3 regions of the Streptomyces sp. YKOK-I1 genome follow, and region 1 is predicted to be linked to each of the others. Evidence: riboswitches for the same ligand, from Rfam matches in the RefSeq annotation. Region 1 holds a riboswitch; each other region holds the start of a gene.
The links. Region 1 has a riboswitch for S-adenosylmethionine ahead of ACYQ8Q_RS39210 (amino acid ABC transporter permease). Riboswitches for the same ligand answer to the same signal wherever they lie in the genome.
Positions count from the first base shown of each region.

Region 2: another riboswitch for S-adenosylmethionine. It lies ahead of ACYQ8Q_RS13245 (aminotransferase class V-fold PLP-dependent enzyme); the one in region 1 lies ahead of ACYQ8Q_RS39210 (amino acid ABC transporter permease).
Region 3: another riboswitch for S-adenosylmethionine. It lies ahead of thrC (threonine synthase); the one in region 1 lies ahead of ACYQ8Q_RS39210 (amino acid ABC transporter permease).

Region 1 covers NZ_BAAGDR010000001.1:8,799,637-8,805,517, reverse strand. The annotation lists gene ACYQ8Q_RS39220 (ABC transporter substrate-binding protein) at 1-451, opposite strand, end outside; gene ACYQ8Q_RS39215 (amino acid ABC transporter ATP-binding protein) at 521-1,345, opposite strand; gene ACYQ8Q_RS39210 (amino acid ABC transporter permease) at 1,342-2,319, opposite strand; SAM riboswitch class IV at 2,687-2,796, opposite strand; gene ACYQ8Q_RS39205 (glutathione S-transferase C-terminal domain-containing protein) at 2,862-3,758, opposite strand; gene ACYQ8Q_RS39200 (putative leader peptide) at 3,903-4,025, opposite strand; gene ACYQ8Q_RS39195 (hypothetical protein) at 4,157-4,477, opposite strand; gene ACYQ8Q_RS39190 (hypothetical protein) at 4,440-4,895, opposite strand; gene ACYQ8Q_RS39185 (ABC transporter ATP-binding protein) at 4,986-5,690, opposite strand; gene ACYQ8Q_RS39180 (ABC transporter ATP-binding protein) at 5,687-5,881, opposite strand, start outside.
Region 2 covers NZ_BAAGDR010000001.1:3,062,132-3,068,012, reverse strand. The annotation lists gene qcrA (cytochrome bc1 complex Rieske iron-sulfur subunit) at 1-216, shown strand, start outside; gene qcrB (cytochrome bc1 complex cytochrome b subunit) at 213-1,850, shown strand; gene trpD (anthranilate phosphoribosyltransferase) at 1,971-3,035, shown strand; SAM riboswitch class IV at 3,109-3,225, shown strand; gene ACYQ8Q_RS13245 (aminotransferase class V-fold PLP-dependent enzyme) at 3,387-4,757, shown strand; gene ACYQ8Q_RS13240 (Lrp/AsnC family transcriptional regulator) at 4,791-5,072, opposite strand; gene ACYQ8Q_RS13235 (rhomboid family intramembrane serine protease) at 5,069-5,803, opposite strand.
Region 3 covers NZ_BAAGDR010000001.1:4,819,642-4,825,522, forward strand. The annotation lists gene ACYQ8Q_RS21125 (MoaD/ThiS family protein) at 124-402, opposite strand; gene thrC (threonine synthase) at 491-1,771, opposite strand; SAM riboswitch class I at 1,790-1,928, opposite strand; gene ACYQ8Q_RS21135 (glucosyl-3-phosphoglycerate synthase) at 2,065-3,009, shown strand; gene ACYQ8Q_RS21140 (alpha,alpha-trehalose-phosphate synthase (UDP-forming)) at 3,113-4,543, shown strand; gene otsB (trehalose-phosphatase) at 4,531-5,385, opposite strand; gene ACYQ8Q_RS21150 (DUF3263 domain-containing protein) at 5,395-5,625, opposite strand; gene ACYQ8Q_RS21155 (ABC transporter substrate-binding protein) at 5,688-5,881, opposite strand, start outside.

The DNA.
Region 1 (5,881 bases):
AGGCGGCGTCGACCTTGCCGCTGTCGATGCCGACGAAGAGGTTCTCCCAGGTGAAGTTCTTCGTCTCGGGCTTCAGTCCGAGGACCGCGGCGACCAGGCGGCCGAGGTCGGGCTCGGCGCCGGTGAGGGTCTTCTGGTCGTCGCCGACGTAGGCGAGCGGGGCGAAGCCGGAGGGGAGGGCGCCGATGCCGATGGTGAGTTTGCCGCTCTTCCTGACGGCGGCGGGCAGTTCGGCACTGATCGACTTGACCTCGGAGACCTTCAGGGTGGTCTCCTTCGCGGCGCCGTTGGAGACCCGGCCGATGGTCACGCTGCCGGAGGCGGCGGATCCGGCCGTGGTGGCGGCGTCGCTCTCCCCACCGCAGGCGGCGAGCCCGGTGGCGAGGGTGGCGACCGCGGTCGCCGCGGTGATGCCGCGAATCAGGCTGCGTCGGGTGAAGTGGGTGGCCATGGCCGTCCTTTGTGACTGGGTGAGAGGAGAGAGAGTGCTGCTGTGCGTGGGGGGAAGTCGTGGGCTCGGTCAGAGGACCTTGCTGAGGAAGTCCCGGGTCCGCTCGTGCCGCGGCTTGTCGAGGACCTCGTGGGGCGGGCCCTGTTCGACGATCCGGCCGCCGTCGATGAAGACGACCTTGTCGGCGACCTCGCGGGCGAAGCCGACCTCGTGGGTGACGATGACGAGGGTGGTGCCGCTGGTCGCCAGGTCCTTGATGACGGCGAGGACCTCGCCGACCAGTTCGGGGTCGAGGGCGGAGGTGGGCTCGTCGAAGAGGATGACGCCGGGGCGCAGGGCGAGGGCGCGGGCGATGGCGACGCGCTGCTGCTGGCCGCCGGAGAGCTGGCGCGGGTAGGCGCCGGCCTTGTCGGCGAGGCCGACCCGGCCGAGGAGTTCGCGGGCGAACTCCTGTGCCTCGGGCTTGCCGAGCCGGCCCGTCGCCACGGGGGCGGCGGCGACGTTGTCCAGCACGGTCAGGTGCGGGAAGAGGTTGAAGTTCTGGAAGACGAAGCCGATGCGGCTGCGCTGGGCGAGGATGGCGCGTTCGCCGATCTCGCGCAGCCGGCCGCCGTGCCGGCGGACGCCGATCGGTTCGCCGTTGACGCTGACATGGCCGATCTCCGGCTTCTCCAGATGGTTGATGACCCGGAGCAGGGTGGACTTGCCGGAGCCGGACGGGCCGAGGATCACGGTGACCTCGCCGGGCCGGACGGTGAGGCTGACGCCGTCCAGGACGCGGTGGGCGCCGTACCACTTGTGCACGTCGTGCACCTCGACGGCGGCGGGCACCACCGCGGCGGCGGCCGGGTCGGTCTTCACGGTCTCGGTGGTCTCGGTGGTCTCGGTGGTCATACGGCGGCCTCCCGGCGGATGCGGGCCCGCAGGTCGGTGAGACCGGTCCGCAGCTGCTGCAACGGCGTCGGCGGCAGGGAGCGGGTGGCGCCCCGGGCGTAGTACCGCTCGACGTAGAACTGGACGACGGAGACGAGGCTGGTCAGGATCAGGTACCAGACGGTGACGACCAGCAGCAGCGACACGATGTCGCCGGGGTAGGTGGCGCCCATGGTCTGCGCGGTGCCGAACAGGTCGAGCAGCGACACGTAGAACACCAGCGAGGTGGCCTTGACCAGGCCGATGAGCTGGTTGACGTAGTTCGGCACGATCGAGCGCAGGGCCTGCGGGAAGACGATCCTGCGGAACTGGTAGCCCTTGGGCAGGCCGAGGGCGGCGGCCGCCTCGTGCTGGCCCTGGTCGACGGAGAGGATGCCGCCGCGGACCACTTCGGCGGCGTAGGCGGCCTCGTTGAGGCTGAGCCCGACGACCGCGATCACCATGTCGGTGGCGAGCCGGGACTCGTCGAAGGTGAAGAACGCGGGGCCGAAGGGGACGCCCAGGCTGAGCGTCTGGTAGAGGGCGCTGAAGTTGTACAGGAACAGCAGGACGACGATCAGCGGGATGGAGCGCAGCGCCCAGACGTAGGTCCAGCTGACGGCCCGCAGCACCGGGGACCTCGAGAGCCGGGCGAGGGCGAGCAGGACGCCGCCGAGCAGGCCCAGCACCGCGCTGTAGGCGGTGACTTCGAGGGTGATGAGCAGCCCGTCGAGGATCACGGGGCGCAGGAACCAGTAGCCGAAGCGGTCCCACTGGTAGAACGGGTTGGACACCAGGCCGTGCACGAACTGGGCCACCAGGACCAGCACCACGGCGGTGGCGATCCAGCGTCCCGGGCGGCGCAGCGGCTGAACGCGCTGTGCGGTGAGCTTCTCTGACGGGGTGTCGGCGGCGGGTGCCTCGGCGAGGGTCACGGCGCCTGGGGGTTCACTCATGGTGGGCTCCGGCGGGAGTCGGGCACCCCGGACCGACGCAGACGTGAGGAGCCGCGGGGGGTCAGCGCGCGGCGCACGGGTGCGTACGAGGGAACCGGGGTGGGGCGGTGGGCGGCACACCGCTTCGGCGGTGTCCGTCAGGAACGCGGAGTCGGGGCGAAGGGAGAGAAGAAGGAGTTCAGCCCCGACAGCGGGCACGGCCCGGTGCGGTACACAGTGCGCTGTTCACGCGGAGCAGGTCGACGGCGCGGTTGGCGGCGAACAGGTTCGACAGGTTCGCGTACGGCAGTACGCAGCCCTGGGGACGGCGTGCGGCCGTCCTGGGAGCTGCGTACATCTCGTCACCATCTCTGTTCCGGCCCTGTGGGCCTCGCGCTTACCGAAACGTCATCCGGTCCGGTCGTCACCTGGGGCACCCCACCGCGGAGCGAGGGTTGCCGGTCAGCAAGCCAGGGCTTGTCGCTGACGCTCATGACCGTTCTGCCCGCAAGTAAGGCAGTCGACCGATCAAATGTCAACGGCCGTCCGAGGGGTGGACTCCCTCAGGGCCGGTTGACCTGCGGGGGAAGGCCGTTTCCGTCCGCCGCGTAGGCCGCCCAGTCCAGGATCTGGACAGCGGCTCCGGCGGCCTCCAGGCCCTGGCAACGGGCGTGGTGGCGGCGGGCGATGCCGCCCAGGTCGAGGTGCGCACCGAAGGCCGGGTGGGCGGCCAGCCGGCGGGCGTAGGCCCACAGGGCGGGGTGTCCGGCGATACGGCGCACGGCGTCGGCGTCGAGGTGATGCCGGTGCACGGTGTCCAGCCGGACCAGCGCCACCCACAACTCGACGTCCGCCGCGGTGATCTGATCACTGATCAGATACGGCTGCACGCTGAGCCCTTGCTCCAGTACGCCGAGGGTGGCGAGCAGCGCGTCGAGTGCGGCGGCCCGCCCGGCCGGGTCGGCGCCCGCGTCCCCGGCGCACTGGGCCGCCCGCTCGATGCCCTGGGCGCACATCCGCTCCACGGCCTCGATCTCCGACTCCGCGCCGCACGGGTACAGCACGGCCCGGCCGCCGGCGAATCTCCGGGCGAGGTCCCGGGCGATGTCGGGGCCGTGGGTGGAGACGATCCGGCCCGACCAGTCGTCGCTGAGCACCGGCGCGAGGGCCGGGCCGGTGTAGCGGTGGGCGCTGGCGTCGTAGAGCGGGCGCAGTTGCGTATGACCGCCGTCGGGACAGTCGGGGACGGCGGGCAGGAAGGTCACCGGACAGGCCCGGTCGAGGCCGAGGAGGGTGTGGGTGACGGCGATGCGCAGCCCGTCCGGGTCGGCGGTGGACAGATGGAGCCGGTAGCGGCGCGGCACGGCGTAGTGCCCGCTGCGCGCGTCCCGGCCGATGCGGCCCCGAAAGGCGGGGGCGGGACGGACGGACGGGTGGGCGGCCAGCGGTGTGACGGACATGACTCTCCCCGGGGGCGGGCGCACGGGCGGACGTGCGCACGGCGGATGCGACGGCGAAAAGGGAGACGGCCCTCGTCCACACACGCGGGACGGGGCGGTGTCCGGTGGACACCGCCGCTCGGTCCGGCGCGGGAGGGGCCCGGCTCAGCCGGTCGGGCTGATGGCGCTGCAGACGCGCTGCAGGTCGATGTGACGGCGGGAGGTGAGAAGGGGCGACGACCAGGTCGTGCGGCTTGTGCGGCCGGTGGCCGGATGCAGGCGCCCCATGTTTCCCTACCTGTTCACTAGGATTCCCGAATCGAGTGTCGATCCACCCCCGGCGGACGTCAAGGGGGCGTCCACCAGGTGAGTACGGCGGGTGAGACGGATCGGTCCGAGGCGGATCAGTCCGAGGCGGATCAGTCCGAGGCGGGCAGCGCCTTGGGCGCCTTGACGGTCAGCGGCTGTCCTCCGTAGGTCAGGGGTCCCGCACCGGAGGCGGTGCAGAGCAGTTCGAGGGTGTCGTCGGCGTCGACGTACCGCTTGCCGATGAGGGTGCCGGTTGTCGCCGCGGCGGGCGGGGCGGCCGGCGCCTGCCCGGCCGGGACCATCGGGGCGCCGCCGCACTCGATGGGGCCGGCCGCGTCCGCGGGGACCCGGATGACGATCACCCGGGTGGTGCCGTTCGCCGAGGCGAGCTGGTCACCGGGGCGCGGGGCCGGTGCGGGGGAGGTCGCCATGGCTCGGTTCTCCTTCGGGGGCGGGGGTGGCGGTGGAGGTGGGCGTGGAAACGGCGGCTGTCAGCTGCTCCCCCAGCCGGTCCAGGTCGTAGGACTGACGGGCCAGCCAGAAGCGCAGGAAGCCGGTGAGGGAGTAACGCAGGAAGAGCGCGCCGCCGACCACCGCGGCGGTGACCCCGCCGAGGCCGAGGGCGAGGGCGTCGCCCTGGCCGAGGGCGGAGTCGGTGGCGTGGGCGAGCGGGAAGGCGAGCCCGCCGAGGACCAGGCCGGCGCACATCAGCAGTCCGCCGAGGCGCAGCCAGAGGGCGGCGCGGGCGGCGGCCGGATCGGGGATCTTCAGGGCGGCGAGTTCCCGGACGAACCGCTCCGCCCGGTCGGCGGGCGGCCCCGGCACGGAGGTCACGGAGGTGGTGGTCATCTGGCGCTCCTCAACTGGCACGGCGGGCACGGCAGGACGGCGGGGACGGCAGGCGCCGCGGGCATGGCGGGCACTGCGGGCACTGCGACCTCATGGGGCGCTGCCCAGGTAGTACGACGACAGCTCGGCGTGCAGGGAGCTGTCCGGGTGTCCCTGCCACTGGACACGGCCGCGGACGAGGACGGCGGCGTGGTCGGCGATCTTCAGCACGGCGGTGGCGAACTGTTCGACGACGAGGACCGCGACGCCCTGCCGGGCGATCCCGGCAACGAGTTCGTACAGCTCGGCGACGACCAGCGGGGCGAGACCCATGGAGAGTTCGTCGAGGAGCAGGACGGCGGGATCGGTGGCCAGGCCCCGGGCGAGGGCGAGCATCTGCTGCTCGCCGCCGGAGAGGGTGCCCGCGTGCTGGGTGCGGCGCCGGCCGAGGACGGGAAAGCGGGCGTAGGCGGTCTCCTCGATCTCCTCCCGGGTGCGGCCGGTGAAGGTCATCATCAGGAGGTTGTCGCGGACCGAGAGGTTGGGGAAGACGCCCCGGCCCTCGGGGACGAGACAGACCCCGGCCCGGGCGAGGTCGCCGGGGCGGATGCCGGTGACGTCCCGTCCGCCGAGCAGCAGCCGCCCGCCGCTCGGCGGACGGACCCCGGAGGCGACCTTCAGCACGGTGGTCTTTCCCGCCCCGTTGGGGCCGAGGAGGGCGACCACCTGTCCGGCGGCGACCGAGAGGTCCACTCCGTGCAGTACGGAGATGCCGTGGTACGCGGCGCGGACGCCGACGAGCTCCAGCAGGCTCATGCTTCCCCCAGGTAGGCCGCCAGCACCGTCTCGTCGCGCTGGATCCGGGCGGGCGGGCCGCAGGCCACGACGTGGCCGAGGTCGAGGACGTACACCTCGTCGCAGACGCTCATCACCAGGCTCATGTCGTGCTCGACGAGGAGGACGGCGGTGCCGTCGGCGGCGAGGGAGCGCAGCAGCGCGGCGAACCG
Region 2 (5,881 bases), 5.7 Mb from region 1:
GGCTGCCCGATCTCGCTGTACGAGCAGCAGACGCACCACGTGCTGTGCCCCTGCCACCAGTCCACCTTCGACCTCTCCGACGGCGCCAAGGTCATCTTCGGCCCGGCCGGTCACGCCCTGCCGCAGCTGCGCATCGGCGTGAACGACGAGGGCTACCTCGAGGCGCTCGGCGACTTCGAAGAGCCCGTCGGTCCTGCCTTCTGGGAGCGCGGATGAGCACCAACGAGAACGCACAGTCCCGCGAACGCGGGAAGGCGCCGGCCGGCGAGCGGATCGCCGACTGGGCCGACGGCCGGCTGGGGATCTACTCCCTCGCCAAGACCAACATGCGCAAGATCTTCCCCGACCACTGGTCGTTCATGCTGGGCGAAGTGTGCATGTACAGCTTCATCATCATCATCCTCACGGGTGTGTATCTGACGCTGTTCTTCCACCCGTCGATGAACGAGGTGGAGTACCACGGCAGCTACGTCCCGCTGCAGGGACAGCTGATGTCCGAGGCGTTCAACTCGACCATGCACATCTCCTTCGATGTGCGCGGTGGTCTGCTCATCCGGCAGATCCACCACTGGGCGGCGCTGATCTTCCTCGCCGGCATGTTCGTGCACATGATGCGCGTGTTCTTCACCGGCGCGTTCCGCAAGCCGCGTGAGATCAACTGGCTGTTCGGCTTCCTGCTGTTCGTCCTGGGCATGTTCACCGGCTTCACCGGTTACTCGCTCCCGGACGACCTGCTCTCCGGCACCGGTGTCCGCTTCACCGAGGGCGCCATCCTGTCGATGCCGATCGTCGGCACGTACATCTCGATGTTCCTCTTCGGCGGCGAGTTCCCGGGCCACGACTTCGTGGCGCGGTTCTACTCGATCCACATCCTGCTGCTGCCGGGCATCATGCTCGGCCTGATGGTGGCGCACCTGATCCTGGTCTTCTACCACAAGCACACGCAGTTCGCGGGCCCCGGCAAGAGCAACAAGAACGTCGTCGGCATGCCCCTGCTGCCCGTGTACATGGCGAAGGCGGGCGGCTTCTTCTTCCTGGTCTTCGGCACGATCGCGGCCTTGGCGGCGCTCGCCCAGATCAACCCGGTGTGGGTCTTCGGCCCCTACCGTCCGGACCAGGTGTCCACCGGCGCCCAGCCCGACTGGTACATGGGCTTCGCCGAGGGCCTGATCCGCTTCATGCCCGGCTGGGAGGTCAACATCTGGGGCCACACGCTGGTCCTGGGCGTCTTCATCCCGCTGGTGCTCTTCGGTGTCGTCCTCGCGGCGCTGGCGATGTACCCGTTCATCGAGTCGTGGATCACCGGCGACAAGCGCGAGCACCACATCCTGGACCGTCCGCGCAACGCCCCCACGCGCACCGCGCTGGGTGTCGCCTGGGTCACGATGTACATGATCACGCTGGTCGGCGGTGGCAACGACCTGTGGGCCACCCACTTCCACCTGTCGATCAACTCGATCACCTGGTTCGTCCGGATCTTCTTCTTCGTCGGACCGGTCATCGCGTACCTCCTCACCAAGCGGATCTGCCTCGGCCTGCAGCGCCGGGACCGGGACAAGGTGCTGCACGGTCGCGAGACCGGCACCATCAAGCGCCTGCCGCACGGTGAGTTCATCGAGATCCACGAGCCGCTCAGCCAGGAGCAGCTGCACACGATCACGGCGCACGAGCAGTACGAGCCGGTCGCGATCGGCCCGGCCGTCGACGAGAACGGCGTCGAGCGCAAGATCAAGCGGTCCGAGAAGCTGCGCGCCAAGATCAGCGGCGCGTACTTCGGCGAGGACCAGCAGATCCCGAAGCCGACCGTCGAGGAGTACAAGGAGATCACGAGCGGCCACGGCCACCACTGATCGTCCGGCGTCGCCACGCCGTGAGTGAAGGGCCCCGTCCGGTGTTCGGACGGGGCCCTTCGCCATGTCCCGAGCTGGATAAGGTGGCCTCACATGGTTCTACGACACCCAGGAGCGGCTATGAACGCTGTGACCCCCGCTGGAGGCGACACCGCGGCGGGCCGTTCCTGGCCCGACGTGCTGAACGCCCTGCTGTACGGCCGTGACCAGAGCGCCGACGCCACCTCGTGGGCGATGGACCGGATCATGCGCGGGGAGGCGACGGACGCGCAGATCGCCGGGTTCGTGGTGGCGCTGCGGGCCAAGGGCGAGACCGTCGAGGAGATCAACGGGCTCGTGCGGACGATGTACGAGCACGCCAACACGATCGAGGTGCCGGGCCGGACCGTCGACATCGTCGGCACCGGCGGCGACGGCGCCAAGACCGTCAACATCTCCACCATGTCGGCGATCGTGGTCGCCGGTGCGGGCGCCACCGTCGTCAAGCACGGCAACCGGGCCGCGTCCTCCGCCTCCGGCGCCTCGGACGTGCTGGAGAAGCTGGGCGTCAATCTGGAGCTGACCCCGGCGCGGGTGGCCGAGGTGGCCCGCGAGGCCGGGATCACCTTCTGCTTCGCGATCAAGTTCCATCCGGCGCTGCGTCACGCGGGCGCCGCGCGTGGCCAGTTGGGCATCCGCACGGTCTTCAACATCCTCGGCCCGCTGACCAACCCGGCCCGGGTGCGGGCGCAGGCGGTCGGGGTCGCGGACCCGCGCATGGCACCGGTCGTCGCGGGCGTCTTCGCCGAGCGCGGTCACTCCTCCCTGGTGTTCCGGGGCGACGACGGCCTGGACGAGCTGACCACCACGGCCACCTCCCGGGTGTGGGTGGTGCGCGACGGCAAGGTCACCGAGGAGGTCTTCGACCCGCGGGACGTCGGCCTCGAGCTGGTCCCGGTGGAGGCCCTGCGGGGCGGCGACCCGTCGTACAACGCGGAGGTCGCCCGTCGTCTCCTGGACGGCGAGCAGGGCCCCGTACGGGACGCCGTGCTGCTGAACTCGGCGGCCGCCCTGGTCGCCCTGGAGCCGGGCACCGGCACCCTCGCGGAGCAGATCCGCGCCGGCATGGACCGCGCCGCCGAGTCCATCGACTCGGGCGCCGCCAAGCAGGCCCTGGACCGCTGGGTGGCCGCCACCAACGTCTGACCGTGCCTGTCGCGGTCCCGTCATTCGGACACGAGTTGCGGGACCGCGATCACTTCCCGTACGTTCCTGTACAGGTCATGAGTGACAGTCATGAGGCCCCGGCCGACTGTCCGGCAACCCTCCGTCCGTGGCGGGGTGCCCCGGGTGAGGACCAGGTCGTAGGCAGAGAGGTCTACGGCAAGCGCGGACCCCTCGTACGCCAGGGGTCCTGGTCGTCGAGGAGCCTTCTGTGAGCAAGCGAATGCGATAGGGCGCCGAGCCCCGCCTCCGCACACCCCCTTTCACCTTTCTCCGTGCTCGAGCCGTACCCGCTCGCACGGTGATTCCGCTTGCCCTTCACAGGAGTTCGCCATGTCTGTCTCCAGCGCTGCCGCCGCCCGGACCGTTTGTGCCCTTTCGGAGGAGCTGCCCGTTCTGGGCCGCGATGTCACCGTCCCGCTCGTCACCGGCGGCGAGGTCGCCTACGCGGCGCTCGACTACGCCGCCAGCGCCCCCGCCCTCCAGCGCGTCTGGGACGACGTGGCCGCGTACGCCCCGTACTACGGCAGCGTCCACCGCGGCGCCGGCTACCTCTCCCAGCTCTCCACGGACCTCTTCGAGAACGCCCGCCGCACGGTCACCGCGTTCCTGGACTGCCGCGAGGACGACCAGCTCGTCTTCACCCGCTCCACCACCGACTCCCTGAACCTGCTGGCCGCCGCCCTCCCGGCCGGCTGCCAGGTCTTCGTCTTCGAGACCGAGCACCACGCGAGCCTGCTGCCCTGGAAGGGCGCCCGCGTCACCTACCTCGACGCCCCGCGCACCCCGCGGCAGGCCGTCGAGACCCTGGAGAAGGCCCTCGCCGCCCGTGACCCCCACGGCCCGGCCCTGGTCTGCGTCACCGGCGCCTCCAACGTCACCGGCGAGCTGTGGCCCGTACGCGAGCTCGCCGCGGCCGCCCACGCGCACGGCGCCCGGATCGTCCTGGACGCGGCCCAGCTCGCCCCGCACCACCCGGTGTCCGTCCGCGACCTGGACGTCGACTACGTGGCCTTCTCCGGCCACAAGCTGTACGCCCCGTTCGGCTCCGGCGTCCTCGCCGGCCGCGCCGACTGGCTCCGGGCCGCCGACCCCTACCTCGCGGGCGGCGGCGCCAGCCGCAAGGTCACCCGGCGCGAGGACGGGGGAGTGGACGTGGAGTGGCACGAGACCGCGGCCCGCCACGAGGCCGGCTCCCCCAACGTCATCGGCGCCTACTCCATCGCCTCGGCCTGCAACGCCCTCACGGAGGCCGGCTTCGACACCCTGGTCGCCCGTGAGCAGCGCCTGATCGCCCGGGTCCGCGCGGGCCTCGCCGAGGTCCCGCAGGTCAGGGTCCTGTCCCTGTTCGGCGACGACGCCCCGCGGGTCGGCGTGATCTCCTTCGTCGTCGACGGCTGGAACAGCTCCCACTTCGCCGCCGCTCTCTCCGCCGAGTACGGCATCGGCGTCCGCGACGGCCTCTTCTGCGCCCATCCCCTGGTCCGCACCCTGCTGGGCAGCGACCCCCAGACCCAGGGCGAGTGCGGCGCCCCCGACGCGGCGCCGGGCGAGAAGTCCCTCAACGCCGTCCGGGTGAGCTTCGGCGCGGGCACCCCCGACGAGCACGTGGACCGTTTCGTGACGGCGGTCCGCGAGCTGGTGACCGAGGGCCCGAAGTGGACGTACCGCACGGAGGACGGCCGCTGCGTCCCGGCGGTGTGAGGCGCCGTCGCGCCGGGGGGCGGGTTCAGCCGGTCAGGAGTCCAGACCGATCGCGAACGCCGCCTCCAGGTCGTGCTGGGAGTAGGTACGGAACGCCACGTGCGTGTCCGTGGCCTCGACGCCGGGGATCTTGCTGATGCTGCCCGGGATGACCTCCGCGAGGTCCTCGTGCTGCTTCACCCGGACCATGGCGATCAGGTCGTACGTCCCGGTCACGGAGAACACCTCGCTCACGGAGTCCAGCGCCGCGATCCGCTCGGCGATCTCGGGGATCCGGTCCACGCTGGTCTTGATGAGGACGATCGCGGTGATCACGGCTGGTTCTCTCCCTCGGGGGCCGGAGCTGGGGCGGCCTTCACTCTAGTCGTACGGCCGAAACGCGCCCACGCGTAGCCGAACCCCAGGCCGAAGCCCACCAGGTGCGCCAGATACGCCACCCCGGGCCCCTGGGCCGCCTGCCCCACCGCGATCCACTGGAGCGCCGCCCAGAAGGGCAGCACCACCCAGGCCGGGAACCGCAGCGGCAGGAAGAACAGGAACGGCAGCAGGCTGGTCACCCGGGCCCGCGGGAACAGGTACAGGAACGCGCCGAGGACCGCCGAGATCGCCCCGGAGGCCCCCACCAGCGACTGCGGCGACCCGGAGTGCGCGGCCGCGTACCCGAGCAGGGCCAGGCAGCCGCAGCCCAGGTAGAAGAAGGTGAACTCGACGCGGCCCATCCGCTCCTCGGTCATCGCCCCGAAGACGTACAGGAAGAGCATGTTGCCCAGCAGGTGCACCCAGCTGCCGTGGACGAAGAGGGCCGTGGCGGGGGTCAGGACGGCGCGCGCGGAGCCCGTGAAGAGTTCCACCGGGACCACGCCCCAGCGGCGGAAATAGGCCCGCTGGGCGGCCATCAGCCCCTCCCCGGCGCCGTACGCCGGATCGAGTCCCGAGGCCGGACCGATCACGAAGACCAGACAGCACAGGACGATCAGCCCGTGAGTCACCGGTGCCGAAGGGCTGCGCAGAGCCTTGCGGACGGCCCCGTTCCAGTTGCCGATCATGAATACAGAGCATGACGTAACCGGACAGAACCACCCGCTCCGCCTCGCCGCCAGGGCCTGTCCGGCGGATCAGGTCGG
Region 3 (5,881 bases), 4.0 Mb from region 1:
CAACTGTACCGCGCTCAACCACACTGAATTGCCCCCTCCGCTTCTCTCACGGAGGGGGCAATTCGATGAACACTCGGTAATCACTGTTACCGACGGTTACTACCGGTGGGTACTGAACAAGGGTCAGCAGCCGCCCGCGACGGCCGGGATGATCGACACGCCCGCCCCGTCCGGGGTCGCCGTCTCCAGCCCCTGCTCGAACCGGACGTCGTCGTCGTTCACGTACACGTTCACGAACCGCCGCAGCTTGCCCTGGTCGTCCAGGACCCGGGCGGCGATCCCGGTGTGGTTCTTCTCCAGATCCGAGATGACCTCGCCGAGGGTGGCCCCCTCGGCGGTCACCTCGGCGGCACCACCGGTGTAGGTGCGCAGGATGGTGGGGATGCGGACGGTGACGCTCACGATGTGACCTCCGGTCAGGTGCATGCTTTCAAGGGGCGCGGGGAACTGCGCGACCAGCCCCCATCGGCCCACAGCCGAACAACGACGCTTACGCGAGGCCCGCCTCGTGGAAGGACTCCAGCGACGGGCGAATCGTCGCGGTGAGTCCGGTCCCGGCCACCGCGTCCAACGTCTTCAGACCATCACCGGTGTTCAACACCACCGTCGTCTTCGTCGGGTCGAGCAGCCCGTTCTCGATCAGCTTCTTCGTGACGCCGACCGTCACACCACCGGCGGTCTCCGCGAAGATGCCCTCGGTCCGGGCGAGAATCCTGATCGCCTCGACGACCTGCTCGTCGGTCACGTCCTCCACCGCACCGCCCGTGCGACGCGCGATGTCGAGGACGTACGGCCCGTCCGCCGGGTTGCCGATCGCCAGCGACTTGGCGATGGTGTTCGGCTTCTGCGGGCGGACCACGTCGTGCCCGGCCTTGAAGGCCACCGACACCGGCGAGCACCCTTCCGCCTGCGCGCCGAAGATCTTGTACGGCTTGTCCTCGACGAGCCCCAGCTTGATCAGCTCCTGCAGACCCTTGTCGATCTTCGTGAGCTGGGAGCCGGAGGCGATCGGCACGACCAGCTGGTCGGGGAGTTGCCAGCCGAGCTGCTCGGCGATCTCGTACGCCAGCGTCTTGGAGCCCTCGGCGTAGTACGGCCGCAGGTTGACGTTGACGAAGCCCCAGCCCTCGCCCGCCGGGTCGCCGATGAGCTCGGAGCAGAAGCGGTTGACGTCGTCGTAGTTGCCCTCGATGCCGACCAGCTCGCCGCCGTAGACCGCGGCCATGACGACCTTGCCCTGCTCCAGGTCGTGCGGGATGAACACGCAGGAGCGGAAGCCGGCCCGCGCGGCGGCGGCGCCGACGGCACCGGCCAGGTTGCCGGTCGAGGAGCAGCTCAGGGTCGTGTACCCGAAGGCCCGCGCCGCCTCGACGGCCTGGGCGACGACCCGGTCCTTGAAGGAGTGGGTCGGGTTGCCGGAGTCGTCCTTGACGAACAGCTTGCCGGCCTCGACGCCCAGCTCGCGCGCCAGGTTGTCGGCCTTGACGAGCTTGGTCCAGCCGGGGTTGATGTTGGGCTTGTCGGCCACGTCCGCCGGGACGGGCAGCAGCGGCGCGTAACGCCAGATGTTCGCGGGTCCCGCCTCGATGCGCTTCCTGAGCTCCTCCGGGTCGTAGGAGGAGAAGTCGTACGCGATCTCGAGCGGGCCGAAACACTCCTCGCAGGCGAAGACCGGGCCGAGGGGCACGCGGTGCCCGCACTCGCGGCAGCTCAGTGCCGTGGCGGGACCCAGGTCTACGGTGGATTCGGTTGCAACAGTCTGCGCAGCCATGTGAGGCGAGGCCCTTTCTCCTCATCTTCCTCACGACGCATTTCGCCGTGAGACGGATTTGGCACCTTCCCAAGCCGGGAGCCTCGCGTGAACGAGACCGGCTGGAGGGTTGCCGGGGCTTCATCGGGCCGTATCCCTCTGCCCCTCTGGATGAGCGGTATGAAGTTGTGGACGGCGGGCCACCGAGGACATGCGATGGTCACCCGCGTTGTCCAAGACTGTAACCGACAACCTGGACAGTTGAGATAGTCGTCCGAACCGCGAGATGGATCACAGGTGAAGGAGCCGCCCACGTGCTGGAAGAAGTCGAGCGCTGGCTGACCACCCGCTCCTGGACCCTGACCGATCGCCCGCTGCACCGGATCATGGCCGCCAAACGGTCCTCGGGGCAGCGGGTCAGTGTCGTCCTGCCGGCGCTCAACGAGGAGGAGACCGTCGGCGACATCGTCGCGGTCATCCGCCACGACCTCATGCAGCAGGTCCCCCTGGTCGACGAGCTCGTGGTCGTCGACTCGGGCTCGACCGACCGCACGGCCGCGGTCGCGGCGGCGGCCGGCGCGCGGGTCGTCCACCGCGACACGATCCTGCCCCGCCTCCCGGCCGTGCCCGGCAAGGGCGAGGTCCTGTGGCGCTCCCTGCTCGTCACCACCGGCGACATCGTGTGCTTCATCGACGCCGACCTCAGGGAGTTCTCCTCGGACTTCGTCTCCGGCATCGTCGGCCCGCTGCTCACCGACCCCGCGGTGGACCTCGTCAAGGGGATGTACGACCGTCCCCTGGGCGGCGCCGCCGGGCAGGGCGGCCGGGTCACCGAGCTGATGGCGCGCCCGCTGCTGAACCTGCACTGGCCGCAGCTGGCCGGTTTCGTGCAGCCGCTCGGCGGCGAGTACGCGGCCCGCCGCTCGCTGCTCGAACAGCTGCCGTTCCCGGTGGGGTACGGCGTCGAGCTCGGGATGCTGATCGACTCGCTGCACCTGGTGGGCCTCGACGCGCTCGCGCAGGTCGACGTCGGGGTGCGCAAGCACCGCCACCAGGACGGGCAGGCCCTCGGCCGGATGTCGGCGGCGATCTACCGCACCGCCCAGCTGCGGCTGGCCCGCGGCCATCTCGTCCGCCCCGCCCTCACCCAGTTCGAGCGCGGCGCCGACGGTTTCGAGCCGCGGACGTACTCGGTGGACACGGAGGAGCGGCCGCCGATGGCGGAGATCGCGGAGTACCGGTCCCGCAAGGTCGCGTAACAACCGGGGCGGGTCGTATACGGCGATATACGGCCGGATACGACCCCTCCACACAGCGCCACCGTACGTTTGAGCGTTTCCCGACCGGGCTAGGTTGAGGCGTATGGCTTCCACGCACGACGCTGCTGCTCGGGGTGCTCAGGTGCTGGTCGCGTCCAACCGCGGCCCGGTCTCCTACTCGGTGGGCGAGGACGGCTCGCTGCACTCGAAACGCGGGGGCGGCGGGCTGGTCTCCGGTCTGTCGGCGATCGGCCCCGAGGCGGGCGCCCTGTGGGTGTGCTCGGCGCTGTCCGACGGCGACCGGGAGGCGGTCCGGCGCGGGGTCGGCGAGGAGGGCGTGCGGATGCTGCCCGTTCCCGCCGACGTGCACGCGGACGCCTACAACGGCATCGCGAACTCGGTGCTCTGGTTCATCCACCACCTGCTGTACCAGACCCCGCTGGAACCGGCCTTCGACACCGGGTTCCGGCGCCAGTGGGCGTCGTACGAGACGTACAACCGCGCCTTCGCTCAGGCGCTCGCGGAGGAGGCGGGGCCGGGCGCGGCGGTCCTCGTGCAGGACTACCACCTCTGTCTGGTCCCGGGGATGCTCCGCGCGCTCCGCCCCGACCTGCGGATCGGGCACTTCTCGCACACGCCGTGGGCGCCGGTGGACTACTTCGGGCTGCTGCCGACGGACATCCGCGAGCAGCTGCTGCGGGGCATGCTCGGCGCGGACCGGCTGGGCTTCCTCACCCGGCGCTGGGCGGACGCGTTCACCGCGTGCTGCGCGGAGTACGTGGGCGGCACGGGCGGCACCCGGATCGGGGTGCACGGTCTGGGCGCGGACGCCGACTTCCTGCGCGAGCGCGCGCACCGGCCGGACGTGGCGGAGCGGATCGCCGCCCTGCGCGCGGAGATCGGGGGCGCGGAGTCGGGGGGCGAGCGGCGCCGGACGATCGTCCGGGTCGACCGCACCGAGCTGTCGAAGAACATCGTGCGCGGTCTGCTGGCGTACCGGCAGCTGCTCGACGACCACCCCGAGTGGCGGGAGCGGGTCGTCCACATCGCCTTCGCCTACCCCTCCCGGCAGGATCTCGCCGTCTACCGCGACTACACGGCGGAGGTGGCACGGCTGTCGGCGGAGATCAACGAGCGGTACGGCACCCCGGGCTGGACCCCGGTCCTGCTGAACCTGGAGGACGACTTCGCCCGCTCCCTCGCCGCCTACCGCCTCGCGGACGTGGCCCTGGTCAACCCCATCCGGGACGGGATGAACCTGGTCGCCAAGGAGGTCCCGGTGGTCTCCGACGAGGGCTGCGCGCTGGTGCTGTCGCGGGAGGCGGGGGCGTACTGGGAGCTGGGCGAGGACGCGCTCGTGGTGAACCCGTACGACGTCCTGGAGACGGCCCGCGCCCTGCACGAGGCCCTGACCATGGGGCCGGAGGAGCGCGCCGAGCGCGTCAAACGGCTGGCCGCCGCCGCGACCGCGCTGCCCCCGGCCCAGTGGTTCCTGGACCAGCTGACGGCCCTGCGGGACCCTCAGCCCAGCTGAGCGGCCAGGTCCCGCAGGAGGCGTACGACGCCGGCGGGGCCGTCGACGACCAGGTCGGCGCGGGTGGCGAGTTCCGTCACCTCGGTGGAGCCGCTGCAGACGAGGAGGCCGGGGACGCCGTCCTGGCGGAGTTTCTCGACGGCGGCGAAGGCGGGGAGGTCCCCGAGGTCGTCCCCGGCGTAGAGGACGGACCCGGCGCCGGTGGCGCGGACGTGGTCGAGGAGGGCGACGCCCTTGTCCATGCCGGGCGGGCGCAGTTCCAGGACGTACCGGCCGGGTTCGACGATCAGGCCGTGGCGGGCGGCGAGGGCGGCGAGGGGGTCGCGGAGGGCCTCGAAGGCGGCGAGGGGGTCGGTGGCGCGGCGGGTGTGCACGGCGACGGCCCGGCCGCCCTTCTCCTCCACCCACACGCCCTGCCCGGTGTCGGCGGCCGCCAGGACGGCGGGCAGTTCGGCGCGGGCGGCGGCGACGCCCGGGTGGGGTGCGGGGGCGGTGATCTCCTGGGTGCGGGCCTCCCACCGTTCGGCGCCGTAGTGGCCGAGGACGGTGAGGTGGTCCAGTCCCCTGGCGCCCGCGAAGCCGCCGTTGCGGACGGCCACCTCCGCGGGGCGGCCGGTGATGACGGCGACGGCGGCGACCTTGGGTGCGAGGGCCGCGAGGGCGGGGAGGGCGTCGGGGTGGGCGCGGGCGTCCTCGGGGTTCTCGACGATCGGGGCGAGCGTGCCGTCGAAGTCGAGGCCGACGAGGGTGGCGGCGGGGCGCGCGAGAATCGCGGCGAGGGCCTCACGGCCCGCCGGGGTCGTGGGTGCGGGGTCCGTTGAGTACGTCTCCTGGGTGCCCATACGGCGACCCTAGCGGTCGCCCCGCCTGCTCTCCCGGACCCTTCTCAGTCTGTTCACCGTCACCGGGTCGTGGGCCAGTGCCCTCGGGTCGTCCAGCAGGGCGTTGAGGAGTTGGTAGTAGCGGACCGGGGAGAGGTCGAGTTCCTCGCGGATGGCGCGTTCCTTGGCGCCGGGGCCGGGGAAGGTGCGGCGCTCCAGGGCGAGGATGTTCCGTTCCCTCGTCTCCAGCTGTTCCGGCATTCCCCGCACCTCCGGCGCTCCCGCGTTCCTGAGCACCGTAACCCCGGCCACCGACAGCGGGCTCACTCCCCCGCGGCGTTCTGCGCGGTCACCGCCGTCGACTGGAGGTCGGACAGGACGGCCGCCGGGTCGCCGGAGGGGGTCACGGCCTTGCCGATGCCCTTCTTGACGGCCGCGCTGACCTGCGCCCAGGAGGTCCGTCCGACGGGGTAGACCTCGGCGAGCGGGAGTTCCTCCAGGAAGGGCCGCAGCGGTG